Regions from separate parts of the Streptomyces sp. NPDC060002 genome, predicted to be linked through region 3. Evidence: riboswitches for the same ligand, from Rfam matches in the RefSeq annotation. Region 3 holds a riboswitch; each other region holds the start of a gene.
The links. A riboswitch is a leader RNA that binds a small molecule or an ion and turns the genes downstream of it on or off. The one in region 3 is predicted to bind cobalamin.
Positions count from the first base shown of each region.

Region 1: another riboswitch for cobalamin. It lies ahead of ACFWBD_RS25140 (prenyltransferase/squalene oxidase repeat-containing protein); the one in region 3 lies ahead of ACFWBD_RS16355 (ABC transporter substrate-binding protein).
Region 2: another riboswitch for cobalamin. It lies ahead of ACFWBD_RS30455 (cobalamin biosynthesis protein); the one in region 3 lies ahead of ACFWBD_RS16355 (ABC transporter substrate-binding protein).
Region 4: another riboswitch for cobalamin. It lies ahead of ACFWBD_RS00085 (CbtB-domain containing protein); the one in region 3 lies ahead of ACFWBD_RS16355 (ABC transporter substrate-binding protein).

Region 1 is NZ_JBHWUW010000031.1:7,527-14,909, forward strand. Features, by position in the region: gene ACFWBD_RS25120 (ECF transporter S component) at 1-261, opposite strand, end outside; gene ACFWBD_RS25125 (ABC transporter ATP-binding protein) at 258-1,964, opposite strand; gene ACFWBD_RS25130 (CbiQ family ECF transporter T component) at 1,961-3,106, opposite strand; gene ACFWBD_RS25135 (SCO2322 family protein) at 3,099-3,779, opposite strand; gene ACFWBD_RS25140 (prenyltransferase/squalene oxidase repeat-containing protein) at 3,776-5,017, opposite strand; cobalamin riboswitch at 5,099-5,258, opposite strand; gene ACFWBD_RS25145 (hypothetical protein) at 5,452-5,769, shown strand; gene ACFWBD_RS25150 (ArsR/SmtB family transcription factor) at 5,876-6,415, shown strand; gene ACFWBD_RS25155 (MFS transporter) at 6,412-7,383, shown strand, end outside.
Region 2 is NZ_JBHWUW010000044.1:23,520-30,902, forward strand. Features, by position in the region: gene cobN (cobaltochelatase subunit CobN) at 1-1,618, opposite strand, end outside; gene ACFWBD_RS30450 (cobyric acid synthase) at 1,615-3,159, opposite strand; gene ACFWBD_RS30455 (cobalamin biosynthesis protein) at 3,156-4,145, opposite strand; cobalamin riboswitch at 4,245-4,397, opposite strand; gene ACFWBD_RS30460 (hypothetical protein) at 4,518-4,739, opposite strand; gene ACFWBD_RS30465 (anion permease) at 4,774-6,042, opposite strand; partial or broken gene ACFWBD_RS30470 (GH25 family lysozyme) at 6,196-6,642, opposite strand; gene ACFWBD_RS30475 (class II aldolase/adducin family protein) at 6,678-7,383, shown strand, end outside.
Region 3 is NZ_JBHWUW010000015.1:73,251-80,633, reverse strand. Features, by position in the region: gene ACFWBD_RS16375 (ABC transporter ATP-binding protein) at 1-545, opposite strand, end outside; gene ACFWBD_RS16370 (cobalt-precorrin-6A reductase) at 757-1,512, shown strand; gene ACFWBD_RS16365 (ABC transporter ATP-binding protein) at 1,530-2,363, opposite strand; gene ACFWBD_RS16360 (FecCD family ABC transporter permease) at 2,360-3,412, opposite strand; gene ACFWBD_RS16355 (ABC transporter substrate-binding protein) at 3,409-4,482, opposite strand; cobalamin riboswitch at 4,571-4,696, opposite strand; gene ACFWBD_RS16350 (HipA family kinase) at 4,856-5,770, shown strand; gene ACFWBD_RS16345 (SelT/SelW/SelH family protein) at 5,767-6,054, shown strand; gene aceB (malate synthase A) at 6,077-7,383, opposite strand, start outside.
Region 4 is NZ_JBHWUW010000001.1:18,525-25,907, forward strand. Features, by position in the region: gene ACFWBD_RS00075 (FAD-dependent oxidoreductase) at 1-540, opposite strand, end outside; gene ACFWBD_RS00080 (CbtA family protein) at 732-1,493, opposite strand; gene ACFWBD_RS00085 (CbtB-domain containing protein) at 1,518-1,739, opposite strand; cobalamin riboswitch at 1,776-1,922, opposite strand; gene ACFWBD_RS00090 (enoyl-CoA hydratase/isomerase family protein) at 1,981-3,075, opposite strand; gene ACFWBD_RS00095 (hypothetical protein) at 3,506-4,735, shown strand; gene ACFWBD_RS00100 ((2Fe-2S)-binding protein) at 4,869-5,429, shown strand; gene ACFWBD_RS00105 (FAD binding domain-containing protein) at 5,481-6,476, shown strand; gene ACFWBD_RS00110 (xanthine dehydrogenase family protein molybdopterin-binding subunit) at 6,473-7,383, shown strand, end outside.

The DNA.
Region 1 (7,383 bases), on a different contig from region 3:
CGTCGCCGCCAGGACGCCCAGCATCGCCACCGCCTTCGCACCGAGCCCCGACTCGGAGATCGTCGCCGCCACGACCGCGACCAGCAGCACCAGCAGGCCCGCGAACAGCCAGGGGGCGTCCTGGGCGTGCGCGTTCAGCGCGGAGGTCGGCGGGGCGAGGAAAGGCCAGCCGAACGCGATCACCCCCACCGCGCTGACCAGCGCCAACGCGGCGAGCGACCGGGGGCCCAGGTGTACCGGACGCCGCCTGGACATCGTCATCGCGGGTCCTCCCCCGGTTCTTTTCGCAGTGCCTCGCGCACCTGCGTGACCGTGAGCCACTCCTGCGGGGCCAGGATCTTCGTCACCTGCGGGGCGAAGGAGGGGGAGGAGACCACCACCTCCGCCGTCGGGCCGTCGGCGATCACCTCGCCCTCCGCGAGCAGCACCACCCGGTGGGCCAGTTCCGCGGCCAGTTCCACATCGTGGGTGGCCAGGACGATCGCGTGCCCGCCGGCGGCGAGCCCGCGCAGGACGGCGACCAGGCGCGCCTTCGCCGCGTAGTCCAGGCCCCGGGTCGGCTCGTCCAGGAGGAGGAGAGGCGGGCGGGCGGTGAGGACGACCGCCAGCGCGAGGGTGAGGCGCTGGCCCTCGGAGAGGTCGCGGGGGTGGGTGTCGTCCGTGATGCCGGGGAGGAGCTCCGAGACCAGGTCCCGGCAGGTGCCGGGGGCGGCCCCCGCGTCCCGGTCGGCGGCCGCGCACTCGGCGGCGACCGTGTCGGCGTACAGCAGGTCGCGCGGTTCCTGCGGGACCAGACCGGCGCGGCGGACCAGGTCCCGGGGCGGGGTGCGGTGCGGCACGAGACCGCCCACGTGGACCGTTCCCGCCGACGGCTCGACGAGGCCGACGAAGGTGTTGAGCAGGGTCGACTTCCCGGCGCCGTTGCGGCCCATGAGGGCGATGGTCTCGCCGGGCAGGACGGTGAGGTCCACCTCGCGCAGCGCCTGGACGCGGGCCCGGCGCACGGAGAGGGAGCGGGCCTCGGCGGGGGCCGCGGAGGCGGACGGCACGGGCGGAGGACGGCGGAAGCGGCGGCGGGCGGGGGGCGCCACGGGTGTGCCCACCTCCCGGGGAGTCTCCCGCATGGCCGCCTCCCGGGTGGCCTGCCGTCCTGCCAGGCGTTCCCGTAGGGCACCGGCGCGTCGTCGGGCGTCACGCACGGTCAGGGGCAGTGGGGACCAGCCCGCCAGTCGGCCCAGGCTCACCACCGGCGGGAACACCGGGGACACGGCCATGACGTCCGCCGGGGCGCCGAGCAGCGGGGCCGCGCCCGGCGAGGGCAGCAGGGCGACCTGGTCGGCGTACTGGAGGACGCGCTCCAGGCGGTGCTCCGCCAGCAGTACCGTCGTACCGAGGTCGTGGACGAGGCGGAGGAGGACGGCGAGGACCTCCTCGGCGGCCGCCGGGTCGAGCGCGGAGGTCGGCTCGTCCAGGACGAGGACGCGCGGGTGCGGGGTGAGGACCGAGCCGATCGCGACCCGCTGCTGCTGGCCGCCGGAGAGGGTGGCGATGGGCCGGTCGCGCAGGGCGGCCAGGCCGAGCAGGTCGAGGGTCTCCTCGACGCGGCGGCGCATCACCTCCGGCGCGAGGCCCAACGACTCCATGCCGTAGGCGAGTTCCTCCTCGACGGTGTCCGTCACGAAGTGCGAGAGCGGGTCCTGCCCCACCGTCCCCACGACGTCGGCGAGTTCGCGCGGCTTGTGGGTACGGGTGTCGCGGCCGGCGACCGTGACCCGGCCGCGCAGGGTGCCGCCGGTGAAGTGCGGCACGAGGCCGGACACCGTGCCGAGCAGCGTCGACTTGCCCACGCCCGACGGGCCCGCCAGAAGCACGAGTTCGCCCTCGGGGACGGTGAAGTCGACGTCCTGGATGGTGGGTTCGGTGGCGCCGTCGTACGTCACGGAGACGTTCTCGAAGCGGATCACGACGGCTCCTCGGTGGCTGCTGGGGCTGCTGGGTCTGCTCGGGCTGCTGGGTCTGCTGGATCTGTCAGAGGGCCTTCGGGGGCGAGGAAGGCGGGGAGCAGGCCGAGGAGTACGGCCGCCGCCGGCCAGAGCGGGAGGGCGGGAGCGGTCAGCGGGACCACCCCGGGGTGCAGCGCGGCCGGGTCGGCGGACGCGGCGACGGTGAGGAGGGCCGCGACCGCGACACCGGAGGCGGCGGTCAGGCACGCCCGCGGGGTCCAGCGGTCCGGTCGGTAGCGGGTGCGCGGTGAGCGCCGGCCGCCCAGCCGCAGCCCGGCGAGGGCCGCGACGACTCCGGCGAACAGCACCGGGAGGCCGTAGGCGCCGCCCACCGCGGTGAGCAGGCCGTACGTTCCCGCGCAGACGCCGAGCAGACCGCCGAGCGTGAGGGCGGCGGTCGTCCGGCGCACGGCGGCGGGGACGTCGGCGGTACGGCCGTAACCTCGGGCGTCCATCGCGGCGGCGAGGGCGACGGAGCGCTCCAGGGCGCCCTCCAGGACCGGCAGGCCCACCTGCAGCAACCCGCGCAGGCCCGTGTCGGGGCGGCCCCGGAGACGGCGGGCGGCGCGCAGGCGGTGGACGTCCGCGATGAGGTTCGGGGCGAAGGTGAGGGCCACGACCACCGCCACGCCGGTCTCGTACAGGGCGCCCGGCAGCGTCTTGAGGAGGCGGGAGGGGCTCGCCAGGGCGTTCGCGGCACCCACGCAGACGAGGAGCGCCGCCAGTTTCAGACCGTCGTAGAACGCGAAGAGCAGGCCCTCGGCCGTGACCGCGCCGCCGAGCCGGATGCCCTGCGCCCAGTCGGGGAGCGGGACTTCGGGGAGCGCGACGAGCACCCGCGTGCCCGGGATCGGGGAGCCCAGGGCGACGACGAAGACGAGACGGATGACGAGGACGGCGAGGGCGAGCTTGAGGAACGCCGAATAGGAGCGGGACCAGGGGGTGTCGGGACGGCACGTGGTCACGACGTAGGCGGAGACGGTGAGGAGGAGACCGAGCAGGAGCGGGTTGGTGGTGCGGGTCGCGGCGGTGCCGAGACCGAGGGCCCACAGCCACCAGGCGGCGGGGTGGAGCGGGGCGCGCCGGGGGCTGCCGTCAGCCATCCCTGCGGGAACCTCGCCGCCGGGCCTGCCAGACCGCCGCCGCGCCCAGTACCGCCACCGCCGCCGCGCCCGCGTACAGGCCCACGGACGGCCCGCCGTCCGCTTCCGGTTCGTCCTTGGCGGCTTCCGGCTGCGCGGCGGACGTCGGCTCGCCCGTCCCCGGCGCCTGCCCGGACACCTGCTCGCCACAGCCCGTCTCCGGATACCCCGCGATCGCGCACAGCAGGGCGTTCGTGTCGTAGCGCAGGGGCTTGGCGACCGAGGCGAGCGCCTCGGCCGTCGTCGCGTCGGGGGAGACCCGGGCGCAGGCCGTGCGCGGCGACGGCGGGGTCTCACCGCTCGGGGCGTCGGCCGCCGTGCCGAAATCGATGACCAGGGCCACCCGCTTCGTGTCGTCCCGCGCGGGCGTCTTCGCGCAGATCGCCGCGAAGGAGGCCGCGCCGCGCGGCTGCGACGCGTCCTGGGAGTCCGCGCTCACCGCGAACCGGAAGCCCTGGACGTCGCCGTCGGCGGGGCGGGCGGTGGACGGGCCCTGGGTGGCGTACGTCCAGCCGTCGCCGGAGCGGTCCCAGAAGGACCAGTAGCGGTAGCCGGCGGCCTGGGCCGACTGGACCGTGCCGGTCAGGGACAGCAGCAGCGCGGCGAGAACGAGGGCGGCGCACCGGCGCGTCACGGCTGCCGCTTCCTGCCACGGCCGCTGATCAGGAAGCCGATGCCGATACCGGCGACGAGGAAGACGCCGACGATCCACCAGACGCCGTGACCGGATTCCGAGTCGTCCTTCTTGTCGGCGTCGGCGTCGGCGTCGGTGTCGGACCCGGTGGCCTTCGTCGCGGCCTGCGGGGCCGGGCCGCTCGCGTTCAGCTGGGCGACCAGGTCGGCGCCGCCGAAGTGACGGGGGTCGGCGCCCGTGGCGTGGGCCGCGAAGATGAGCTGGGCGTAGGCGGCGGGGCCGCTCTGCTCGGCCCAGGCCGCGGAGTTCTGCTCGAGCCAGCCGAGGGGCTTCTTCGCCTGCTCGGTCGCACCCTGCGCGGCGAGGGCCACGACGGCGTCGGCGGTGTTGCCGTAGTCGGGCTGGTCCTCGGCGCCGGGGAGGGCAGACTTCAGATAGCCGGTGGCGACGACCGCTCCGGCGAGGTACGCCGCGCCGTCGCGGGCGAGTCCGCTCGGGCTGTCCGCGTCGGCGGAGTCGCAGACGGGGGCAGCCGACGTCTTGCCGGCCGTCGTCACGAACCCCTTGCCGAGGGCGCCGAGCACGCCCGCCGCCGTCGCGTCCGCGTTGGCCGCGAGGGCGCCCTTCTTGTCCGGCTGGTACGCGAACGCGCCGCCACCGGCCTGGTCGCACGGGACGGCGAGCTTGACGAGAGCGTCGTCCGACGACTTGCCGGCCTTCTTCACCTGCGAGGGCTGCTGCCCGGCCGCCGCCATCGCCCCCGCCACGACGGAGGTCGAGTTCGCGTCGCTCGCGCCGCCGGGGGTGTAGCCCCAGCCGCCGTCGGCGTTCTGGACCGACTTCAGCCAGGTGACGGCCTTCTCGGTCTCGGCCCGGTGGCCGCCCAGCGCGGCCAGCGCCTGGACGGCCGCCGCCGTGCTGTTGGTGTCGACCATCAGCTTGGCGTCGCACGCCTTGGCGGTGTCCGCGCGGAACGCGGCGAAGGCGCCGTTCGCGCACTGCTGCCCGGTCAGCCAGGCCACGGCCCGGTCGGCGGGGGTGACGCCCGTGGTCCGCTGTGCGAGCAGGGCCAGCGACTGGCGCCAGACGCCGTCGTACGTCGGGTCGGTGGTCCCGTACAGCCCGTCGGGTATCGCCACCGACGGGGTGGGGGACGGAGTGGCGGCGACGGCGGGGACGGCGGCACCCAGCACTACGGTGGCGGCGGCCAGAGCGGCGGCGCTGCGGCGGATGTTCATGATCGGCGGGTGCCTCTCCCGGTCGGTGAGGTCACACAGCCGGGCAGCACGGGACATCCCGGCGGCTCGGCTCCGTATACCTCGACGGTGCCGTGCGACGGCGGGCCTGCCGACGCACGTGAGCCGGTCACGGTCCGTACCGGGCGATCCGGCTGTCACGGTTGCGGGTCAGCGCCGGAATTGCACCGGCTTTCCCCTGTACGGGCGTGATGACGACGCGGCCACTCTACCGGCAGGTAGCCGGGCGCCTGAGGGGCGGCTGTGAAAGCACCCGGGGAGGGGCGGGAGCCCCCGATATCTTCTGGCCATGACCCATGCGGGGAGGACGCCGGGCGGGCTGCCGGTATGACGCATGCGGGGAGGGCGCCGGGCGGGCTGCCGGGCCGGCTGCTCGGCTCGGGCCGAACGGCCGACGTGTACGAGATCGACGAGGCGTGGTGCTGCGCCGCGACCGGGAGGGGCGGGAGGACTCGGCCGCCCTCGCGGCAGTGATGACACACGTGCGCCGGAACGGCTGCCCCGCACCCGCCGTACGGCCCTCCGGCTCACGCGCCGACCTGGTCATGGAGCGGCTGGACGGGCCGACGCTGCTCCACGCTTCGGCGCGGGCACCCTGGACGCCGGCGAGGCGGGCCCTCCTCGCCCGGCTGCTGCGCGAGCTGCACGCCCTGCCGGACCGGGTCTCGGCCGACGCCCGCGTGCTGCGCCCGGACCTCCACCCGGCCAACGTGATCCTCACGCCGGAGTCCTGACCGGACTCGCGACGGTCCGGCGAAGGTCTCACGTGCTGGGCAGCCGATTCCGGAAGCCGGGAAAAACCCCTTGCTCAATGGTCAAGAAGTGTTGACCATTGGAGGCATGCCTACCGATGATCTTCCCGAGACGTTCCACGTCACCACGGACGAGCAGCTGCGCGCCGTTTCCAGCCTCGTGCGTCACCGGATCATGGCCGTGCTCCGCTTCGAGCCCGCGACGATTACGCAGATCGCCGAGCGAGTGGGCCTTGCGAAGGGGAGTTCCAGCTACCACGTACGGCTGCTCGAACGGGCCGGCCTGGTGAAGGTGGTACGAACGCGCAAGGTCCGGGGGGTCACGGAGCGGTACTACGCCATGGCCGCGCGGTCGATCGTGCTGCCGGATCCGGGCGAGGGAGGGCCGGATGTGCTGATGCGGCACGCGGTGGCGGACCTGGAGACAGCGCCGGTGGATGGCGAGCGGCACGTACGGATGGCGCATCTGCGGCTCAGCGAGGAGCAGTTCGCGGAGCTGGGGGCGCGGCTGGAGGCACTGGCGGACGAGTATCGGGAGCTGTCCGATCCGTCGCTGCCGGACGCGTCACTCGTCTTCGCACTGTTCCACCCGGCACCGCGCGAGCAGGCCGAGGGGGACGCCAAGTGACGTCAGAAGTGCGGAAGTTGCCGACCGGGTTCGGGCGGCTGTGGACTGCGCAGACGGTGTCCTCGCTCGGTGACGGGGTGTCGCATGCCGCGCTGCCGCTGCTCGCGTTGACGTTGACGCGGGATCCGATGGCGCTCGCCGTCGTCACGGCCGCCGGAACCCTGCCGTGGCTGCTCTTCGGGGTGCTCGGCGGTGCGCTGGTGGACCGCTGGGACCGTCGGCGCACGATGTGGGTCACGGACGCGGCACGTGCGGTGCTGCTCGCGATACCGGCGGCAGCGGCCGCGCTCGACGTGCTGAGCATTCCACTGCTCGCGGCCGTCGCCTTCCTGCTCGGCCTCGGCGGACTCTTCTTCGACACGGCCGCCACGGCCTATCTGCCGGATCTGCTCGGCCGCGACCCCGCGCTCCTGGAGCGCGCCAACTCCCGCCTGCGCGGCACCCAGACCGCCGCGTCCGGCTTCGCGGGGCCGCCCGCGGGCAGTGCCCTGCTCGCGCTCGGGCGGGCGGTTCCGCTGCTCGCCGACGCGGTCTCGTTCGCGCTCTCCGCACTGCTCGTACGGTCGCTGCCTGCCGCACCCCGGCCCGTACCGCAGGCCGGTGAGTCGCTGCTGCGGCAGGCGCGGGCCGGCGCCTCGTACGTATTCCGGGACCAGTTACTGCTCGGGCTCGCGCTGCGTCCGGCGGTCGGGAACATCGCCTTCCTCGCCGTGGAGACCGTACTCGCCCTCTTCGCGCACGATCGTCTCGGCCTCGACGCCTTCGGCTTCGGCCTGCTTCTCACGGCGGAGGCCACCGGCGGTCTGTGCGGCGCGGGCATCGCTTCCTTCCTCGGCCGACGACTCGGCACCGGCACCGCGCTTACCTGCACGGCAGCGGTCGAGGGACTCGCCGTCCTGGGCCTTGCCGTCGCCCCGAACCCGTACATCGCCGGCCTCGCGCTCGCCGTCTGCGGAGCGGGCATGGGC
Region 2 (7,383 bases), on a different contig from region 3:
GGTAGACGAGCGGCAGATCCCCGAGGACCGCGTCCGGGGCACAGCCCCCGCTCAGCCCGAGCCCCTTGCCCGGCAGCCACTCCATCGTGCCGTGCTTGCCCATGTGCACGATCGCGTCGGCGCCGAAACTGTTCTCCAGCCACCGGTAGGCCGCCATGTAGTGGTGCGACGGCGGCATGTCGGGGTCGTGGTAGATCGCGATCGGGTTCTCGCCGAATCCGCGCGGCGGCTGGATCATCACGACGACGTTCCCGAACTGGAGGGAGGCCAGCACGACGTCGTCCCCGTCGACGTACAGCGAGCCCGGCGGCTCGCCCCACGCCTGGAGCATGCCGTCGCGCAGTCCCGGGTCGAGCTTGTCGAACCACGCCCGGTAGTCGGCCAGCGGCACCCGGGCGGGCGCTGCGGCCAGCTGCTCCTCGGTGAGCCATTCGACGTCGTGGCCACCGGCGTTGATGAGCCGGTGGATCAGCTCGTCGCCGTTGTCCGGATGCCCCGTGACGCCGTACCCGGCGTCCCGCAGCGCGTCGAGCACCCGGATGGCGGAGGCGGGGGTGTCGAGGCCGACCGCGTTGCCGACCCGCGAGTGCTTGGTCGGGTAGGCGGTGAAGACCAGTGCGAGCTTCTTGTCGCTGTTCGGCTTGTGCCGCAACCGGGCGTGCCGTACGGCGATTCCGGCGACGCGTCCGGCCCGCTCGGGATCGGCGATGTACACCGGCACGTCGTCCGGGCCCTGCTCCTTGAAGGAGAAGGGAACGGTGATGATCCGCCCGTCGAACTCCGGGATGGCGACCTGCATCGCCGCGTCCATGGGGGAGAGGGCGGCGTCGGACGCCTCCCAGACGCTCTTCGACGAGGTGAGGCAGAGTCCTTGCAGCACGGGGACGTCGAGTTCGGCGAGCGCGCCGATGTCCCAGGCCTCCTCGTCCCCGCCCGCCGAGGCCTGCGAGGCGTGCGTGCCGCCGGCGGCGAGGACCGTGGCGACGAGGGTGTCGGTGCGTCCGAGGATCTCGTACAGCCCCGGGTCCGCCCCGCGCAGCGAACCGCAGTACACGGGCAGGGCGTTGGCGCCCCGTGCCTCGACGGCGTCGCACAGCGTGTCCACGAAGGCGGTGTTGCCGCTCAGCTCGTGCGCCCGGTAGAAGAGCACCCCGATGGTCGGCCGCCCCTCGACGAAGACACGCTCGCCGTGGACGCCGTACTCGGGCATCTTCTGCGGCTCGACGAAACCCTCACCGGTCAGCAGCACGGTGTCGGAGAGGAACCGGGCCAGCTCGGTCAGGTTGTCCGGGCCGCCCTCGACGAGATACCGCAGCGCCTCCGCCACCACACCGGCCGGCACCGACGACTCGGCCATCAACTCCGCGTCGGGCACGGCCTCGCCGCCCAGCAGCACGGTCGGCACGCCGGACGCCCTGAGCGCGGCGAGCCCGTCCTCCCAGGCACGCTTCCCGCCGAGCAGCCGGACGACCGCGATGTCGGCGCCGTCGAGGAGCGCGGGGAGTTCCCCGGCGACGTCCACCCGGGTCGGGTTGCCGATCCGGTACGAGGCACCGGAAGCGGCCCGGGCCGCCAGCAGATCGGTGTCGGCGGTCGACAACAACAACACTGTGCTCATGCGGGCGCTCCCGGTGGAATGAAAGGCAGTCCTTGCGGCGCGCCCGACTCGATGAGCCGCCAGAGCGCGTCGGTGTCCGCGTGCTGTTCGATCAGGTCGCCGAGCCGGTCGAGCTGCTCCTCGCGCAGCCCGGCGAACGAGGTGTCGGCGGCGGGCACGAAACGACGGCCCGCGGCGGCCGCCACCTCGCGCAGGAAGGCCCGCCGGAATCCGTCGGACTCCAGTGAGCCGTGCCAGTGCGTGCCCCAGGTCTGGCCGACCCGGCAGCCGTCGAGGCTGTGCCCCTCGTCATCGGAGATGAACGGCTCCCCGCCGGTGACGTCGGCGACCCCGTGATGGATCTCGTACCCCTCGACCCGCTCGCCGAGGGCTTCCCCGACCGGCCGGGTGAGGGTCTTCTCGCGGGCGAACCGAACCCGGACGGGAAGGACTCCGAGCCCCTCCACGTGTCCGAGCCGGCTCTCGACCTCGTCCTCGATGTGTTCGCCGAGGATCTGGAAACCCCCGCAGACACCGAGGACGGGCCGCCGCTCGGCGGCCCTGCGGAGGATGGCCTGCGCGAGCCCCCGCTCCCGCAGCCACTCCAGGGCGCGCACGGTCCCCCGGGTCCCCGGAATCACCACCAGGTCGGCGTCGGCCAGTTCCTCGGGCCGGTCCACGAACCGCACGACGACGCCGGGTTCGGCGGCCAGCGCGTCCACGTCCGTGAAGTTGGACATGAGGGGGACGGCGCAGACGGCGACCCGCAGCACGTCCTCGCCGACGGGCGGGGCGGTGTTCGACTCCCGCACGGTTCCCCGCAGCGAGACCCTCAGCCCGTCCTCCTCGTCGATCCCGAGCCCGTGCCGGAACGGCAGCACGCCGTACGTCCGCCGCCCGGTGAGCCCGTGCAGCATGTCCAGGCCCGGCTCCAGCAGGGAGACGTCCCCCCGGAACTTGTTGACCAGGAACCCGGCGACCAGCTCCTGGTCCTCGGGCGAGAGCAGGGCGACGGTGCCGAAGAAGGAGGCGAAGACGCCGCCGCGGTCGATGTCGCCGACGACGAGCACGGGCAGCCGCGCGCCCCGCGCGATCCCCATGTTCACGATGTCGGTCCGCCGCAGATTGATCTCGGCCGGACTGCCCGCCCCCTCACAGATCACCGCGTCATACGTGCCCCGCAACTCGGCGAGGCAGTCGAGAACGGTTCCGAGGAGTTTCTGCTGCCGTCCCCCGTGATACCCACGGGCGCTCATCTCGCCCACCGGCTTCCCGAGCAGCACGACCTGGCTGCTCTGTTCACCGCCCGGCTTGAGCAGCACGGGGTTCATCAGCGTGGTCGGCTCCACCCGGCAGGCCTGGGCCTGCATGGCCTGCGCCCGCCCGATCTCGGCGCCCTCCGTCGTCACGAACGAGTTGAGGGACATGTTCTGCGCCTTGAAGGGCGCGACCTTCACCCCCTGCCGCACCAGCCACCGGCAGATCCCGGCCGTGACGACGCTCTTGCCGGCGTCGGAGGTGGTGCCGGCGACGAGGAGTCCCCCGCCCAGACCCCCGCTCATGTCGTACGCCCCTTCGGCTGGTTGCTCCGGTTGCTCTGGTTCCACGCGACGACGCTCGTGGCGACGACGCGCGCGGCGACGGTCACGCCGAGCGCGAGCAGAGCGACGCGGCGGGAGAGCCACGCGGCACGTTCGATGTCCCGGGCGACGACGGGCCGCCCGGCCGCGCCGTTCAGCACGGGCCGGTGCTCGACCCGGCCGGCGTACGACAGGGTCCCGCCCAGCCGCACCCCGAGGGCGCCCGCGAACGACGCCTCCACCGGACCGGCGTTGGGGCTCGGATGCTTGCGGGCGTCGGCCCGCCAGGCCCGCAGGGCGCCCCGGGGATCGTCCCCCGCGACGGCGGCGAGGACGGCGGTCAGCCGGGCTCCCGGCCATCCGGCGACGTCGTCGAGGCGGGCGGCGGCCCAGCCGTACCGCAGATACCTCGGCGACCGGTGACCGACCATGGCGTCCAGGGTGTTGACGGCCCGGAACCCGACCAGGCCCGGCACCCCGCCCACGGCCCCCCACACGAGCGCCCCCACGACGGCGTCGGAGGTGTTCTCGGCGACGGACTCCACGACGGCCCGGGCGATCCCGTCGGCGTCCAGTGCGTGCGGATCCCGCCCGCACAGACGCGGCAGCCGCTCCCGGGCGGCCTCGACGTCCCCCGCTTCGAGCGCCCGCCCGATGGCCCGGGCCTCCCGGACCAGGGAACTGCCCCCGACCACGGCCCAGGTGGCGGCGGAGACCAGAGCGACGGAAGCGGCGGGGGAACGGCGTACGGCCTGCTCGGCGACGGCTCCCAGGGCCACGGCCCCGCCCGCGCACACGACGGCGTGGAGGGCGCCCTGTCCTCGGTGGTCCCGCCACAGCAGTCGCTCGACGGCACCGGCGACCCGCCCGAACGCGGCGACCGGATGCCCCCGGCGTGGATCGCCGAGCAGCAGGTCGCCCAGAAGGCCGGTGGCGGCGCCGTACGCGTAGAGGCGATCGGCACGCATCGGCTCAGCCGGCCGTGGGGTCGGGGAGCGACCTGGTGCTGTACCTCAACGGCCGAGCGAGCATGGCGATATGTCCTCACTCAGGGTGTCCACGCCCTGGTTCGACGAGACCGGCGGCGAGAGTTCCTGGCTCCCGGGGGTTTCTACCCCGGTGACAGTGGCGGGACCGCGCCGGATTCGCACCGGCTTCCTCTTCTGCCGCCGTACATGGCTCGGGCAGTCCACCACGGCCCGCAGGACCCGTCAACTTGCTGTTGACCTGCGAGGCTGGAGTGTGCAGAACCCCACACAGGGCCGGTCGGCGATGCCACGAACGCCAAGGGGTGCGGGACGGTGATCCGTCCCGCACCCCAGGGGTGTTCGGATGGTGCGTCAGGCGACGATCAGTGAGATCCCGTACGCCACCGCCGCCGCGCAGGCCGCGAAGCACGCGTACGCGCCGGTCACCGCGAGGGTGGCCGAGTCGCCCTGCGCCGACGCGCGTTCCTGCCGCGACAGGCCCATGATTCCGAGGGTGAACAGGGCGACGAGGCCTACGGTGATCACGAGGCTGACGCCGAACACGGAGCCCAGGGCTGCCCAGTCGATCTTCATGCTGCTTCTCTTCCTTCGTGCCGGGTGCGCGGGCTCAGACGGCCGCGGCCGGGGGAGCGGCGGGGGTCGCGGGCTCTGCGGCCGGGCCGGGGATCGTGGCCGTCAGGTCCGTCGTGCGGCCGGCCGTGAGGTCCTCGGCCAGGGTGCCCGTGGGCGGCGGGGTGACGGCGGCGATCGCCGTCGTGACGACGCCCGCGGGCTCCTCGGGCTCGTTGACGTTCGAGGCGTCGACGACCTCGCGCCGGGAGACCTTCCAGATGGCCGCGCTGGAGGCGATCAGGAAGACCGCGACGACGGCCGTGCCCCAGTCGCCCAGGCCGGTGACGGCCTCGGCGAGCGCGCCCACCAGGGCCGCGGCCGGGAGCGTCAGGCCCCACGCGACGAACATCCGGGTCGCCGTCGACCAGCGGACCACACCGCCCTTGCGGCCCAGTCCCGCGCCCATCACCGCACCGGAGACCGAGTGGGTGGTGGAGAGGGAGAAGCCGAGGTGGGAGGAGGCCAGGATGACCGTGGCCGCGCTGGTCTGGGCGGCGAAGCCCTGCTGCGGCTGGAGGTCGGTCAGGCCCTTGCCCATGGTGCGGATGATCCGCCAGCCGCCGAGGTAGGTGCCGAGCGCGATGGCCAGGCCGGCGGAGAGGATGACCCAGGTGGGCGGGTCGGAGTCGGGGGCCACGGCACCGCCGGCCACCAGGGCCAGGGTGATGATGCCCATCGTCTTCTGCGCGTCGTTGGTGCCATGGGCGAGGGAGACCAGGCCGGCCGAGGCGATCTGGCCCGCGCGGTAGCCCTTGGCCGCGGCCTTGCCGTCGGCCTTCTTGCCGAGGGTGTAGGAGAGGCGGGTCGCGAGCATCGCGGCGACGCCCGCGACGATCGGTGCCGCGATCGCCGGGATCAGCACCTTGGTGACCAGGGCGTCACCGTGCACCGCGCCCATGCCGGCGGAGGCGATGGTGGCGCCGATCAGACCGCCCATCAGTGCGTGCGAGGAACTGGAGGGCAGGCCCACCAGCCAGGTCAGGAGGTTCCAGAGGATCGCGCCGACCAGGGCGGCGAAGATGACCTCGGGACGGATGCCGGTCTCGTCGACGAGACCCTTGGAGATCGTGTTGGCGACCTCCACCGAGAGGAAAGCTCCCACAAGGTTGAGCGCGGCGGACATGGCCACCGCAACCTTGGGCTTGAGTGCACCGGTCGAGATGGTGGTGGCCATCGCGTTGGCGGTGTCGTGGAAACCGTTCGTGAAATCGAACGCGAGTGCGGTGACGACCACAATCGCGAGGATCAGCGAGAAGTTTTCCATTTACCCAGGCAATCGTTCGAAGTCATTGGCGCGTTGACCGTAAGCAATCTGGGTGAACGGAAGATGAACTGGGCAGGGCTTCCGGGTGTCTGTGTGAGGGGGTCGGGGCGGCGTCCCGTCGCGGCGCGGGGGCGGGTCCCAAGCGCCGTACGGTCACCCGTCCTCGGCGAACCTGCGCAGCTGCGTCTCGGAGCCGTGGAAGAGATTCTGGTCACCCGGCAGGCTGCCGCTGTCGGCGTACTGCCAGAAGGTCCACGTCGGCCATCCGGCGGGCGGTGTTCCGGCGTCGGACGGCCGGTAGCGTGCGATCCACAGGGCGTGATCCGCGGCGAAGGCGCCGCTGCCGCCCGTGCAGAGATTCCACCAGCGGGTCGTCGTGCGGATCACCGGGCGACGGCCGGTGATCCGGTGCACCTCGTCGCTGAAGGCCCTGATCCAGGCGACCGTCGCGGCCTTGGTCAGGCCGTGGCACCGGCGCCCTGTCTCGTAGGGGTTGTGCTCGACGTCGAGGGCGGGCGGCAGGGTCCGGCCGTCGGCGCTCCGGCCGCCGCCATTGCGTACGAAATGGGCGGCCTGCTCCTCTGCAGTGCCCGCGCCCGGCGGCGGCCTCCGGTGGCTCCTGGCAGGATCGCGGCATGGCTGAGCAGCGACGCGAGCAGGGGGACGTCCGGGACCACCGGGACGGCGTACAGGACATGGCGGAGCGGCGGGGGAGGCATGCCGTCCTCGAGGAGGCGCGGGCCTGGGAGGCGCTCGTGACGACGGCCCGCCGCACCGTGACCGACGGGCTGGTCGTCGGCACCTCCGGCAACGTCTCCGTACGCGTCGGCGACACCGTGCTGGTCACACCGTCGGGCGTGCCCTACGAGCGGCTCACCCCCGACGACGTCACGGGCGTCGACCTCGCCGGCCGGCAGGTGCTCGGCACCCTGCGCCCGACGAGCGAGCTGCCCATGCACCTCGCCGTCTACCGCACCACGGACGCCGGGGCGGTCGTCCACACCCACGCCGTGCACGCGACCGCAGTCTCGACCCTCGTCACCGAGCTTCCCCGCGTCCACTACATGGCGGGCGCGCTCGGCGGACCCGTCCGGGTCGCCGCCTATGCGACTTACGGCACCGAGGAGTTGGCCGAGAACATGCTCGGCGCCCTCGTCGACCGAAGCGGCTGTCTCCTCCAGAACCACGGCACCCTCACCCACGGCGCCACCCTCGACCAGGCCTACGACCGTACGGCCCAACTGGAGTGGATGTGCCGCCTGTGGCTCACGGCCTCGTCCGTTCCCGGCCTGAACCCGGCGCTCCTGACGGAGGAACAGGTCGCGGAGGCGGGCGAGCGAC
Region 3 (7,383 bases):
TTGCTCAGCAGATGCCCCAGCCACAGCAGCACCGGCGTGCCCAGCAGCACGATCAGCCCGAGCGGCACGGACGTCAGCAGCAGCCACACGGCGCTGACGGTGATGCCGGCGACCGCCCATATCCCGCTCATCAGCGCCATGTTGACCGCGCCGACGCGCTTGGCGTCCTCGGTGGCGACGTTGGCCAGCTCGCCGGGCAGCCGTCCCTCCTCGGCGCCGCCGCGGGCGTCGAGCACCCGGCGCACGATCGCCAGTCGGAGGGTGTGCGCGGCCTCTTCGGCACCGCGCTCACCGGCCCGCGCGCCCAGCCGGAAGCTCCATGACAGCGCCACGTACATCACGGCCAGGACGGCCAGCCAGAGGGCGAGCCGCCCGGCGTCCTGTCCGGCCACGGCCTGGTCGATGACGACACCGATGAGCACCGGGACCAGCGCTTCCCCGAGTTGGTGCACACACCCGAGCGCCGCACCCAGACCGACGCGCCGCGCCTGCCCCCTGACCGAGCGCGTCAGGACGTCCCGCCCCGGCTGTTCCCCTGATCTCACCAGCCACCCTCCGGAAACCGGTCAACTTAGGCAAGGCTACTCTAAGTGAAACCGGGTGAGTCAATGCCTTGCCGGCCCGCCGACCGCGCGCGACGCTCCTGCCTGCGACGGTGGTCAGGCCGGGCCGGGGCCGGTGTGCTTCAGTGGAGCGCCGCGACCGTCCCCGGCCGCGCCGCTCGGACCTCGCATCGCGGAAGGGACCCGGACTTTCGTGCACGTACTGATCCTGGGCGGGACCACCGAGGCCCGTCGCCTCGCCGAACTCCTGGTGGCCGACGCCCTGCCCGGGCTCCGCGTGACGACCTCCCTGGCCGGGCGGGTGACCGCGCCCCGGCTGCCGCCGGGCGAGGTACGCGTGGGCGGCTTCGGCGGGGCCGAGGGGCTGGCCGCGTGGCTGGGCGAGCATGCGGTCGACGCGCTCGTCGACGCCACCCACCCCTTCGCCGGGACCATCAGCCGCAACGCGGCGAGGGCCGCGGCCGACACCGGTGTTCCCCTGCTCGCGCTGCGCCGCCCGGGCTGGGTCCCGGTGGCGGGCGACGTCTGGCACGAGGCCGCTTCCCTGGCGGAGGCCGCCGAGCTGCTGCCCTCGCTGGGCCGGCGGGTGTTCCTCACCACCGGACGCCTGGGGCTGGCCGCCTTCGCCGCCCTGGACGACCTGTGGTTCCTCGTACGGTCCGTCGAAGCGCCCGAGGCGCCGGCCCCGTCCCGCATGGAGGTGCTGCTCGACCGCGGGCCCTTCACCTTCGACGGCGAGCGCGATCTGCTGCGCCGTCACCGGATCGACGTCGTCGTGACCAAGGACAGCGGGGGAGCGGCCACCGCCCCGAAGCTGGCCGCAGCCCGTGCGGCGGGGCTGCCCGTGGTCGTGGTGCGCAGACCGCCGGTGCCCACGGGCGTCCGGGTCGTGGCAGGGCCGGAGCAGGCCCTGGAACGGCTCAGGGGCACCGAACGGGGAGCGCGGTAGCGGGCGCGGACACCGCGTCAGAGGCTCGGCACGGCGCCCAGGAAGCGTATGTGCGGGCGGTCGTCGGGGCCGTCGGCGGTGACGGTGGCCCGGACGCCGTAGACGTCGGCTATGAGGGCCTCGGTGAGGACGTCGTGCGGGCCGCCGCAGGCCACCACGCGCCCCTCCTTGAGGACGACGAGCCGGTCGCAGTACATCGCGGCCAGGTTGAGGTCGTGCAGCGCGACGACGCTGGTGATCCGGAGTTCGGTGATCAGGGTCAGCAGGGCGAGCTGGTGCTGGATGTCGAGGTGGTTGGTGGGTTCGTCCAGGAGGAGTTCGCGGGGTTCCTGGGCGAGGGCGCGGGCGATCTGCACGCGCTGGCGTTCGCCGCCGGAGAGGGAGTGCCAGGGCCGGTGGGCCTTGTCGGCGAGGCCGGTGCGGGCCAGCGCGGAGCGGACGGCGCCCTCGTCGGCGGCGGAGGCGGGGGCCCAGCCGCGGCGGTGCGGGACGCGGCCGAGGCGTACGACGTCGTGGACGCTCAACGCGAGCTGGGTGTCGGCCTGTTGCTCCACGACGGCGATGCGCCGGGCGACGGTGCGGCGGCCCACCCGGGGCAGCGGGCGGTCGTCGAGGGTGACGACACCGGAGTCCGGGGCGAGCACGCCGGCGAGCAGGCGCAACAGGGTGGACTTGCCGGAGCCGTTCGGGCCGAGCAGGCCGGTGACGGCGCCGGGGCGGGGCGTCAGGCTGACCCCGTCGAGGATCAGGGTGCCGCCGGCGGCCCGGGTGACCCGGTCGGCGCGCAGCCCCTCGGAGCCGGTCGCCGCTGAGCCGGTCGCCGCCGGGCCGGTCGTCTCGGAGCCGGTCATCGGGTGCCCTTCGCGCGGTACAGGACGGCGACGAAGGCGGGGACGCCGATGAGGGAGGTCACCACGCCCACCGGCACCTCCTGCGGGTCGAGCACGGTGCGGGCGAGGGTGTCGACCCAGACCAGGAACACCGCGCCGGTCAGGGCCGTGGCGGGCAGCAGCCGGGTGTGGCCGGGGCCGGTGAGGGCGCGTGCGGCGTGCGGAAGCACCAGCCCGACGAAGCCGATCGCCCCGGCCGAACTCACCAGGGCGGCGGTGAGCAGCGCGGTGGTGCACAGCAGCACCAGCCGGGTGCGGGCCACCGAGACGCCGAGGGAGAGGGCCGCGTCCTGCCCGAAGGCGAACGCGTCCAGGGTCCTGGCGTGGCCGAGGCAGACCACCAGCGCCGCGACCAGCGCGGCCGCGCCGACGGTCACGTCCGTCCAGTCGGCGCCGCTGAGCGAGCCGAGCAGCCAGAACAGGATTCCGCGGGTGGTCTCCGCGTCGGCGGCCGTCATCACGACGAAGGAGGTGAGCGCGGAGAACAGCTGCATGGCGGCGACCCCGGCGAGGACCACCCGGTCCGTGGTGCCGCCGAGAGTGTGGCTGAGCAGCAGCACCAGCGCGAAGGAGACCAGCGCGCCGAGGAACGCGCCACCGGAGACCGACAGGAGGCCGCCGCCCGCGCCGAGTACGACGACCAGCACCGCGCCGGTCGAGGCGCCGGAGGAGACCCCGAGGACGAAGGGATCGGCGAGCGGGTTGCGCAGCAGGGACTGCATCACTGCCCCGCACACCGCGAGGCCGGCGCCGCACACCGCGGCGAGCAGGGTGCGCGGCAGCCGCAGGTTCCACACGATGCCGTCCCGCAGCGGCGTCAACTCCGCCCGGCCCCAGCCGAGATGGGCCGCGACCGCGGACCACACGTCACTGACCGCGATGTCCGCGGGGCCGATGGTGATGGCCACGGCGACCGAGGCGCACAGCAGCGCGAGACCGGACGCCCACAGCAGCGCGCGGCGCAGACCGCCCGCTGCCGCAGCCAGGGACGCCGACGGCGCGCCGGTCATTTCGCGAGGCCTTGACCGCGCAGTGCCGCCGCCACCTTCTCGATGCCCTCGACGGTCCTGACGGTCGGGTTCATCGCCTGTCCGGACAGCAGCACGTACCGCTTCTTCTTCACCGCGGTCATGTTCCTGGTGACCGGGTTCGACTCCAGGAACTCGATCTTCTTCGCGGCGGTCTCGGCCGTCTGCTGCCTACGCGTCAGGTCGCCGATGACGAGGAGGTCGGGGTCGCGGTCGGCGACGGTCTCCCAGTTGACCTGGGGCCACTCCTCCTCGGTGTCGTCGAAGGCGTTCTTCGCGCCGAGCGCGTTCGTGACGATGCCCGGAGCGCCGCAGCAGCCCGCGAGGTACGGGGACCGGGAGTTGGCGAACCAGTACATGAGGGTCACGCCCCGGGCGTCGAGGCCGGCGGTGGCCTCGGTCACCCGGGCCTTCAGCCCGGCCACGAGCCGCTCGCCGCGCTCCCGGACGCCGAAGACCTCCGCCAGGTCGCGGACTTCGCCGTAGACCGCGTCCATGGTCAGCGGCTCGGTGCGGACGCCGTCGCCGTCGCCGCTGTTGTCCTTGCCGACGCAGTCGGCGGGGGAGAGGTAGGTGGGCACGCCGAGCTTCTCGAACTGTTCGCGCGGGGCGACCCCGCCCTTGCCGAGGGTGGAGGCGAAGGAGGCGGCGACGAAGTCGGGTTCGGTGTCCAGGACCTTCTCGAAGGAGGGGGCGTTGTCGGCGAGGCGCTTCACCTTCGCGTTCGCCTTCGCCAGCCCCTCGGCCACCGGGTCGGTCCAGGTGGCGGTGCCCACCATGCGGTCGGCCAGCCCGAGGGAGAGCATGATCTCGGTCGTGCCCTGGTTGAGGGAGACGGCCCGCCGCGGAGGGCCGTCGACACCGACCTGCTGCCCGCAGTTGTCGAGTCGGACCGGATAGCCGGCGGCTCCGCCCTCCCCCGCAGAACCTGGGGAACCCGCCGAACCTGAGGAATCCGCCGAACCGGAGGAGCCGCAGCCGGCCAGCAACAGGGCGCCGGCGAGGAAGAGAACGGCAGGACGGGCAGGACGGACGGCACGTGCGAACGGCACAGGGCTTCCTTCGGCGTCGAGGGCTCAAGCGCGAAGCCCGGTCGTACGGTGCTCCCCCCGGCCGTCCGACGGCAGCGGGGTCGCCAGCAGGTCTTCGGACTCGGGGTCACCCGGACGAGGCGCCTTCCCGGACCGCGTACGCCGTCCAGTGGCCGTTGCCCCGCCCGTCGCCCTCACCGCTGCGCGTCAGCTCCGGATTCGCACCGGATTCCCTGACCCGTACACACACGCGTGCGCACATGGGTTCGACTGGCTTTGGCAAGCTACCACACGCCGCCGAGGCCGCCGGCGGGCCGTTTCGGGACGGTGGCTCGGGCCTCTCGCCGGCTGTCACGCTGGTTACTATGCTTCTCCAGGCCAGAGGGAGAGAGTCATGTTGACCGAGGTCACAGCGACCCGCTACCTCGCTCCTCTGCGGGCGGGCGGTTCCGTGCCCGCCGTCGTCGAGGCCGACGACCTGGGCACCTACGTCGTGAAGTTCACGGGCTCCGCGCAGGGCCGCAAGGCGCTCGTCGCCGAGGTGATCGTCGGCGAGCTGGCGCGCGCCCTGGGGCTGCGCTTCCCCGAGCTGGTCCTGGTGCGCTTCGACCCGGCGATCGCCGAGCACGAACCGCACCAGGAGGTACGGGACCTGCACGCCGCGAGCGCGGGGCTCAACCTGGGGATGGACTTCCTGCCGGGTGCGGAGGACTTCACGCCGGAGGTCGCGGCGGCCTTCCCGGTGGAGCCGCTGGAGGCCGGGAGGATCGTCTGGCTGGACGCCCTGACCGTGAACGTCGACCGTACGGTCCACAGCTCCAACCTGATGGTCTGGCCGACGTTCGGCACCGTCCCGCCCCGGCTGTGGCTCATCGACCACGGCGCCGCCCTCGTCTTCCACCACCGCTGGGACGGAGCCGACCCCGAGAAGCGCTACGACTTCCGCCACCACGCCCTCGGCCGCTGCGCCCCGGACACCCGGGCGGCCGACGCCGAGCTGGCGCCCAGGGTGACCGAGGAGCTGCTGCGCCGGATCGTGGCGGAGGTACCGGACGCCTGGCTGACCGACGAGGCGGGGTTCACGGCCCCGGACGCGGCCCGGGAGGCGTATGTGCGGTACCTCCACGCGCGCGCGGGGGCCTCCGCGGCCTGGCTGCCCACCGACTTCCCCGGCCCGCAGGAGCTCGCCGCCGACGAGGCCCGGCGCGCGGCGAGGACGCGGCAAGGACGGCCCGACTGGCTGAAGCAGGTCCCCGACCTGCACGGCAAGCCGGCCGCGGAACAGGATTGGTCGGTGCACCTCGGATGAGCGAACTGAGCGACGCGGGCGGGCGGGTCGAGATCGAGTACTGCACCCAGTGCCGTTGGCTGCCGCGCGCGGCCTGGCTGGCGCAGGAGCTGCTCACGACCTTCGAGGCCGAGCTGACGGAGCTCGCCCTGAAGCCCGGAAAGGGCGGGGTCTTCGTCGTCCGGGTGAACGACGAGGTGGTCTGGGACCGCCGCGAACAGGGCTTCCCCGAGCCGACCGCGGTCAAGAAGCTCGTACGCGACCGAGTGGCCCCGGGGAAGTCCCTGGGCCACTCGGAGAGGTGAGCGTTCCGGTCGGTGCCGGTGCTCAGCCCCTGAGCTGCTCGTACGCCGGCAGGGTGAGGAAGTCCGCGTAGTCGTCGTCGAGGGAGACCGTCAGCAGCAGGTCGTGCGCCTGCTGCCAGTGGCCGGCCGTGAAGGCCTCCTCGCCGATCTCCGCGCGGATCGCGGCCAGTTCCCCGGCGGCGATCTCGCGGGCCAGCCCGGGCGTGGCCTTCACCGTGGTCCCTTCGCGCTCGAACTCCACCCCCGCGTTGATCCACTGCCAGATCTGCGAGCGGGAGATCTCGGCGGTGGCCGCGTCCTCCATCAGGTTGAAGATGGCGACCGCGCCCAGGCCGCGCAGCCAGGCCTCGATGTAACGGATGCCGACCTGCACGGCGTTGACCAGGCCCGGGTACGTCGGCCTGGCCTCCAGCGAGTCGACGGCGATCAGGTCGGCCGCCTTGACGTCGACGTCCTCGCGCAGCCGGTCCTTCTGGTTCGGCCGGTCGCCGAGCACGGCGTCGAAGGAGGCCAGGGCGATCGGCACCAGGTCCGGGTGGGCCACCCACGACCCGTCGAAACCGTCGTTCGCCTCGCGGTCCTTGTCCGCCTTGACCTTCTCGAAGGCGACCCTGTTGACCTCCTCGTCGCGGCGGGACGGGATGAAGGCCGCCATACCGCCGATGGCGTGCGCGCCGCGCTTGTGGCAGGTGCGGACGAGGAGTTCGGTGTACGCCCGCATGAACGGGGCGGTCATCGTGACCGCGTTGCGGTCCGGGAGGACGAACTTGGGGCCGCCGTCACGGAAGTTCTTGATGAGGGAGAACAGGTAGTCCCAGCGGCCGGCGTTCAACCCGGATGCGTGGTCGCGGAGTTCGTACAGGATCTCGTCCATCTCGTACGCGGCCGTGATCGTCTCGATGAGCACGGTGGCGCGGACGCTGCCCTGCGGGATGCCGACGTGGTCCTGCGCGAAGACGAACACCTCGTTCCAGAGGCGGGCCTCCAGGTGCGACTCCGTCTTCGGGAGGTAGAAGTAGGGGCCCTTGCCGAGGTCGAGGAGACGCTGGGCGTTGTGGAAGAAGTAGAGGCCGAAGTCGACGAGGGCGCCGGGGACCTGACGGCCGTCCGCGTCGACGAGGTGACGCTCGTCCAGATGCCAGCCACGCGGCCGCATGACGACCGTGGCGAGCTCGTCCGCGTCCTTGAGTGCGTACGACCTGCCCGACCCCGGATCCGTGAAGTCGATGCTCCGGGTGTAGGCGTCGGCCAGGTTGATCTGACCGAGGACGACGTTCTCCCAGGTCGGCGCCGAGGCGTCCTCGAAGTCCGCGAGCCAGACCCGGGCGC
Region 4 (7,383 bases), on a different contig from region 3:
GTCGTCGGTGTGCAGCCGCGCCTTTCCGCTCCCCCGGACGTCGATGCCGGTGACGCGGGCGCCGATGACCGCCTGCGCCCCGTGGTCGATCGCCCGCCGTACGCAGGCCCCGACGGTCTCGTCGGCGTGGACCACGCCCGCGTCCGGGTGGTGGAGCACGGGACCGGTGATGCGGATGTACGGCCAGCGCTCCGCGGCGGCTTCCGCGCCGAGGAGTTCGTGGGGCACTCCGGCCGCACCGAGGAGATCGGCGATCGCCTTCGGGTCGTGGTCCTCGCCCATGTCGAGCCCACCGGTCGTGCGCAGCAAGGGGGTCGAGCTGTCGTCCTCCAGCTCCCGCCACTGCTCGTACGCCTGCCCGGTCAGTCGTACGTAGAAGGGGTCGGCGTACGCCCGCCGGAAGATCCGTGAGCTCCCGTGCGAGCTGCCGTGCCGGTGGCCGACGTCGTACGCCTCGACGAGCGTGACCTCGTGGCCCCTGCGGGCCAGTTGCCAGGCGGTGGCCGCGCCCATGAGTCCGGCGCCGACTACGGCGATCACAGTCCCTCCCCGGGGATCCGGCCGGTGCCCGCGAGCGGAACGCGGGCCATGCCGGCGGACTCGATCGTAAGGGCGACCAGGTCCTCGGTTGTCGGGAGGACCAGGACCACCGACGGGACGGGCCCGCGGACGCGGGAGGGCCCCCGGAATGGTTCCGTGGGCCCTCTCGCCGGGTCGTGATGCCGGTCAGGTCACTGGGGGGCGACCACCGGCGTGCCCGCGGTCACCGTGGCGGGCTTGGGGTGCAGCAGCCGTTCGGCCAGTTCGCCGAAGACGAGGCCGAAGCCTGCCCAGAGCGTGATCTGCATGGCGAGGGCGGACAGGCGGAACCGCCACAGCAGGGCCGCCGGGAAGTCGCTCGGCACCTCGTTGACGGTCGGCAGGAACTCGTAGGCCAGCCCGATGACGAGCACGAAGCCGAGGACGGCGACGACGGTGGCGTTCCAGGTGCCCAGCCTCGGTGCGAGCCGCTTGCCCAGGATCACCGCGGCGACCGCGAGCAGCACGCCGAGCACCATCATCAGGAAGTACAGGGTGGTCCGCTTGCCGATGGTGTCGGCGTCGCCGACCGCGGGCGGATTGGCCGGGTACTTCAGGAACGGCACGACGTACACGGCGAGCAGGGCGGTCCCCGACAGCAGAAGGGCCGTGGCCCGCGGGGTGAACCGGCCGACGCGACCGAGGGCGAAGCAGAAGGCGAGGGCGGCGATGCCGCCGAAGGCCACCCCGTAGATCAGCACGCCGGTGGCGAGGCCGGCGGTGGACTGGAGGCTGCGGGAGACGAGTTCCACCTCGTGGTGCTCGTGGCCTGCGGCATGGGACTCCTCGAAGCCGATCGCGCTGTCGACGTTCGGCTCACCGAGGAAGTAGGCGACGATCAGGGCGAGCACGCCGGCACCGAGGCCGGCGAGCATGCCCCGCACGAGCAGATTTCTTACCGTTGCGGAGTTCATGGGTGTGCTGGGGTTCCCCTCGGGTCAGTGGCAGGGGAAGCCGAGCAGGTGGCGGGCGTCGTGCACCCACTCGTGAACGTCCTCGCCGGAGACGACGGCGGTCGCGCCTTGCTCCGCGCCGACGAAGTACAGCAGGACCAGCATCAGGACGCCGAAGAAGACAGCCCAGGGGGCGATGTCCTTCAGCGGCAACTTGGCGGGTACGACGGGCGTGCTGGTAGTCGGCTGGGCGACATGCTGCGCCATGGCAAGACCTCCTCTGGGAGTTCGCGTCCCATCTCGGTGGTGCACATGACGACGGCCACGGGTCTGACTCGCGGTGCGCCCCTTCGGGGTACACCGTCCACAGTGGCGCGACCGTGCCGGATTCTCACCGGCTTCCGTCTCGCCGTCGTCAAATATCAGAGCGACGGTACCGCGTGTCGGGCCGCGGGCCAATACCGCCCCACCTGGCGTGATGGCGCTCTCCACGGCCAAGTGGCCCGAATCACCGCGTCGGTTCCGGTCCGCACGCCGCCTCCGTGGCCGTTCTGGGCCCGGGAAGCCCGAGTTCACGCTCGCCGAGCGGGGCGAAGAAGCGCTCCACGTCGGCCGCCGTGACCTCGGCGAGAGTGGCCGGCGACCAACGCGGGTTGCGGTCCTTGTCGATGACCTGGGCGCGGATGCCCTCGACCAGGTCGGGTGTGGTCAGGGCCTCGCAGGAGACGCGGTACTCCTGTTCCAGCACCCGCTCCAGCGTGCCGAGCCGCCGGGCGCGGCGCAGGGCGGCCAGGGTGACCTTGAGCGCGGTGGGCGACTTGGCCAGCAGGGTCTCCGCGGTCTCCTTCGCCGCCGGGTCGCCGTGGGCGAACAGCCGTCGGACGATCTCCTCGACGGTGTCGGCCGCGCAGCAGCTGTCGATCCACGCCCGGTGGCCCGCCAACTCCCCCGCCGGCAAGGGCTGTACATGACGGTCCAGGGCTGCCCGGACGGGCAGGTCCGCGAGGTCGTCGATGAACTGACGGAGCGACACGGACGGTACGTAGTGGTCGGCGAGCCCGCACAGCACCGCGTCCCCGGCGCCGATCTGCGCGCCCGTCAGGGCGAGATGGGTGCCCAGTCCGCCCGGGGCGCGGGCGAGCAGGTGGGTGCCGCCGACGTCCGGCACGAAGCCGATGCCGGTCTCGGGCATCGCGATCCTCGACCGCTCGGTGACCACCCGGACACTGCCGTGCGCGGAGACGCCGACCCCGCCGCCCATCACGATGCCGTCCATCACGGCGACGTAGGGCTTGGGATAGCGGGCTATGCGTGCGTTGAGGTGGTACTCGTCGCGCCAGAAGGCGGCCGAGGCGGTGCCGTCGTCGTCGCGGGCGTCGTCGTGGACGGCGCGGATGTCGCCGCCCGCGCACAGTCCGCGCTCCCCCGCCCCGGAGACGACGACGGTCTCGACGGCCGGGTCGCGCTCCCATGCGCTCAGCGCGTCGTCGATCCGGCGCACCATCGCGTGGTTCAGGGCGTTGATCGCCCTCGGCCGGTTGAGCGTGATGTGGGCGGCTCGGCCGGCGGTGTGCAGCAGGACGGGGTCCTCGATGTCGCTCATACGACGATCTTCTCCATGCCGTGCTCCCTGAGGAAGCCCCGGCCCCCCTGGAGGGAACATGCCCGGTGGGTCGCCGGACATCCGGCGTCGGGGGCGCGCCGGACACGCGGACCGGGCTCGCCCCGACGCGGATGGTGGGCGAGCCCTGTCCACCGGCTCCGGTTCTCGGTCCCCGGAGGTCGGCGGGCCCACGGGTGCGGCGTCACCCGCCGTGGTGAACTGCGCACACCCCGTACGAGTGGCGCACACCCCCGCACGGGCCGCCGGCGGACGGAACGGATCCGGACGCGTGACGTGTGCCGTGCCGGGGAAGGTGCCTCCCGGCGGGGCGCCTCCGGGCGTCCGCGCCACCGACCCGCTTGACCGCGCACCGCCCCTGGCGAGTGATACTGGCCTTCGCACGTCGTCACCCGCCCTCACGAATGGACTCATGCTCATCGCCGCGACCGTTCCGCCCACGACGCCCTCCACGGTGTGGCAGACCCGTGGCCGTCACACCGGCCCCGCCGCTCCGGACGTCCTGCGCAAGCACCTTCAGGCGCTCAAGGACGCCGGGACCGTCCAGGACTTCATGGAGCTGCCCGACGCCGACACCCCCGAGGGGGAGACGGCCTTCGAGGCCCGGTGGCCGGTCGCGGAGGAGGTGACCGTCCGTGCCCGGCTGAGGCTCGCCGAGTGGGCGGGCCCGGGCCAGGAGTGGACGCTGACGGCGGAGGCGGAGCGGCCGTGGGACCAGCGGTGGCCGTCGCCCGCCGGCATGTTCTGGTCCTGGGAGGCGGACGCCCCGTGGGGCAACGAGACCGTCGCAGGTGAGCGGTTCCTCGCCACCAACCCGCTTCCGGCGGACGAGAAGGAGCTGCGGCGCGCGCTCCGGGGCGCCCTGCGGGACACCTGGAACGTCCACCTCGTCGTGCACGAGGCCATGACGCCCGACGAGCACGGCCGGCGGTCGCTGATCCCGCTGCTGCCGCCCGGCCTGCACCACCGGGTCATCGAGCACCGCGCGGCCCCGCACCAGCTGCGCACCGTGAACTGGGCTCTCAAGGAGTCCGGGGTGGAGGTGCCGCGCGGCGGGGCGCTGGTACTGCCCGGCGTGCCCGCGCCGGCCGACTACGACGCCGTCGACTACTCGGTGCGCAGCGTGTTCCTGGACGGCACGCATCCCACCGAGCTGCTGGACGCGGTACGGCGCTTCGCGGCGCTGCCCAGGCCGCTGCCGGAGGACGCCGACGCCGCGCTCACCGCGCTGCGGGAGGAGTGGCAGCTGCTGACCCTGGAGGAGGAGCTCGCGCGAGAGCGCAAGCTCGTGGTGATGTACAAGGAGGCCCTGGAGGCGATGACGGAGTCCAGGGACCTGTACCGGGAGGCCGCCGAGCACGCCCACGAGGCGCTGGCCGCGTACCGCGAGGCGGCCGCCGAGGCCGGGGAGCCGCGGCCGGCGCCGGCCAGGAAGAGCGGCTCGCCGTTCCAGCAGCTGGGCCGGACCCTGGAGCGGTTCAAGGAGACGACCAAGGGCCTGCGCCCGGTGGCGTCGGCCGCTCCCGCGGGTCGGGTCGAGTCGCCGGAACAGGCCCGCACCACCGGCGCCACGGGTGCCACAGGCGCCACAGGCGCCACAGGCGCCACAGGCGGCGACGAGCCCGAGGCGGCCGACCGGTAGGCGGCAGGCAGGCGGCAGGCGGCAGGCGGCAGGCGGCAGCGCCCGAATTGCCTCGTTCCGGGACGTGTCACACGCCCCACTCTGGATACGCGGTCCCCACGGCACCACGGACCGCCCCGGAAGGGACCAGGACATGGGCAGCGAGCACGGCCCCCGGTCATCGCCCCACCGATCCGACACGACGCTGCGCGTCAACGGCAAGCCGCACACCCTCACCGTCGACCACCGGCGCGTGCTGCTGGACGTGCTGCGGGAGGATCTGGACCTCACCGGAGCGAAGAAGGGCTGCGACCACGGTCAGTGCGGCGCGTGCACGGTCCTCGTCGACGGGCGGCGCGTCAACAGCTGCCTGCTGCTCGCCGTCGCCCTGGACGGCAGCGACATCACGACCGTCGAGGGCCTGTCCGGCGACGGCGATGATCCGCATCCGCTCCAGCAGGCCTTCCTGGAGCGCGACGCCTTCCAGTGCGGGTACTGCACGCCCGGACAGATCTGCTCGGCGGTGGGCGCGCTCGCCGAGGCGGAGTCGGGCCATCCCTCGCACGTCACGGATCCGGCGACGCCCTCCGGACGGCCGGTCGCGCTGGACCGGGACGAGATCCGCGAGCGGCTCAGCGGCAATCTCTGCCGCTGCGGCGCGTACCCGCGCATCGTCGACGCCGTCGAGGACGTGACCGGGGCGGGCAGCCCATGACCGGGCCGGCGGCCCAAGGGCACGACCGTGGCAACCAGAGGACGTGATCCGGTGGACACCTTCGCCTACGTACGGGCCGGCAGTCTCGCGGAGGCCGCCGAGGCCTTCGCCGCGCACCCCGGCGCGCGCTATCTGGGCGGCGGGACCAACCTCGTCGACCTGATGAAACTCGGCGTGGAACGGCCGACCGCCCTCGTCGACGTCACCCGACTTCCGCTGAACGAGGTGACGGAGCAGCCGGACGGGTCGCTGCGGATCGGCGCCCTGGTGCGCAACAGCGACCTCGCGGCGCATCCACGCGTGCGTGACCGCTACCCCGTGCTCTCCCAGGCGGTGCTCGCGGGCGCCTCGGGCCAGCTGCGCAACGCGGCCACGACCGGCGGGAACCTGCTCCAGCGCACCCGTTGCCCCTACTTCCAGGACGTCTCCAAGCCGTGCAACAAGCGGCAGCCGGGCAGCGGGTGCGCCGCCCAGGACGGCGCGCACCGCGACCACGCGGTGCTGGGGGCCTCCGAGCACTGCATCGCCACCCACCCGTCGGACATGGCCGTGGCCCTGGCCGCGCTGGACGCCGAGGTCGAGCTGTACGGCACGGCCGGCGTGCGCCGGGTGGCGGCGGCCGAGTTCCACCGGCTGCCCGGGGAGGCACCGCAGCGGGACACCGTGATCGAACCCGGTGAGATCGTCACCGCCGTCCTGCTGCCGGCCGCCACGGCCGGGCTGCCGTCCGCGTACCGCAAGGCGCGCGACCGGGCCTCGTACGCCTTCGCGCTCGCCTCCGTCGCCGTGGTCCTGGAGGTCACCGACGGTGTCGTCGCGCAGGTGGGGATCGCCTTCGGCGCGCTGGCCCACCGCCCGTGGCGGGCCCGGCGCGCCGAGGAGGCGCTGCTGGGCGCGGCTCCCACCCGGGCGGCCTTCGAACACGCGGCCGAGCTGGAGCTGTCCGAAGCCCGGCCGTTGCGTGACAACGCGTACAAGGTGCCGCTGGCCCGCAACCTCGCCGTGGACGTCCTGACGCGGCTCGTACCGCACGAGGAGGACTCATGACCGCCGTGGGCGCGCCCGCCGAGCGCAGGGAGGGCCGGGAGAAGGTCACCGGAACCGCCCGGTACGCCGCCGAACAGCCCGTTCCCGGGCGGCTGTTCGCCCGCCCCGTCCCCGCGACGATCGTGCGCGGCCGGGTGACCGACGTCGACGACAGCGCGGCGCTGGCGCTGCCCGGTGTCGTCACCGTGCTCACCCATCGCAACGCGCCCCGCCTCGCAGCGCCGGACGACGCCACCCTCGCCGTGCTCCAGGGCCCCGAGGTGCCGAACCGGGGCTGGTTCGTCGCCCTGGTGGTGGCCGACAGCCCGGAGGCGGCCCGGGCCGGTGCCGCCGCCGTACGGGTCACCTGCGCCGAGGAGACGTACGACGTCACGCTCACCGCCACGCACCCGCGGGCGTACGTCCCCGAGGAGATCAACGGCGCCTTCCCCGGTGTGCGGGAACTGGGGGACCCCGACGGCGCGTTCGCCGACGCGGACGTGCGGGTCGACGTCGGCTACCGGGTGCCGCCCCTGCACAACCACCCCATGGAGCCGCACGCCAGCACCGCGCACTGGGACGGTGAACGGCTCACGGTGTACACCTCCAGCCAGGGCACCACGGCCGTGCGCGCCGTGCTCGGCAAGTTGTTCGGGCTGGCCGACGAGCGGATCACGGTCCTCGCCGAGCATGTCGGCGGTGGCTTCGGGTCCAAGGGCACGCCCCGGCCGGACGTGGTCCTCGCCGCGATGGCCGCATGGCACACCGGGCGCCCGGTCACCGTGGTCCTCCCCCGCCGCGTGCTGCCCGCCTCCGTCGGCCACCGGGCGTCCACCCTGCACCGGCTGCGCCTGGGCGCGGACTTCGAGGGCCGGCTGACGTCGCTCGTGCACGAGGTGACCACGTACACGTCCCGCATCAAGGAGTT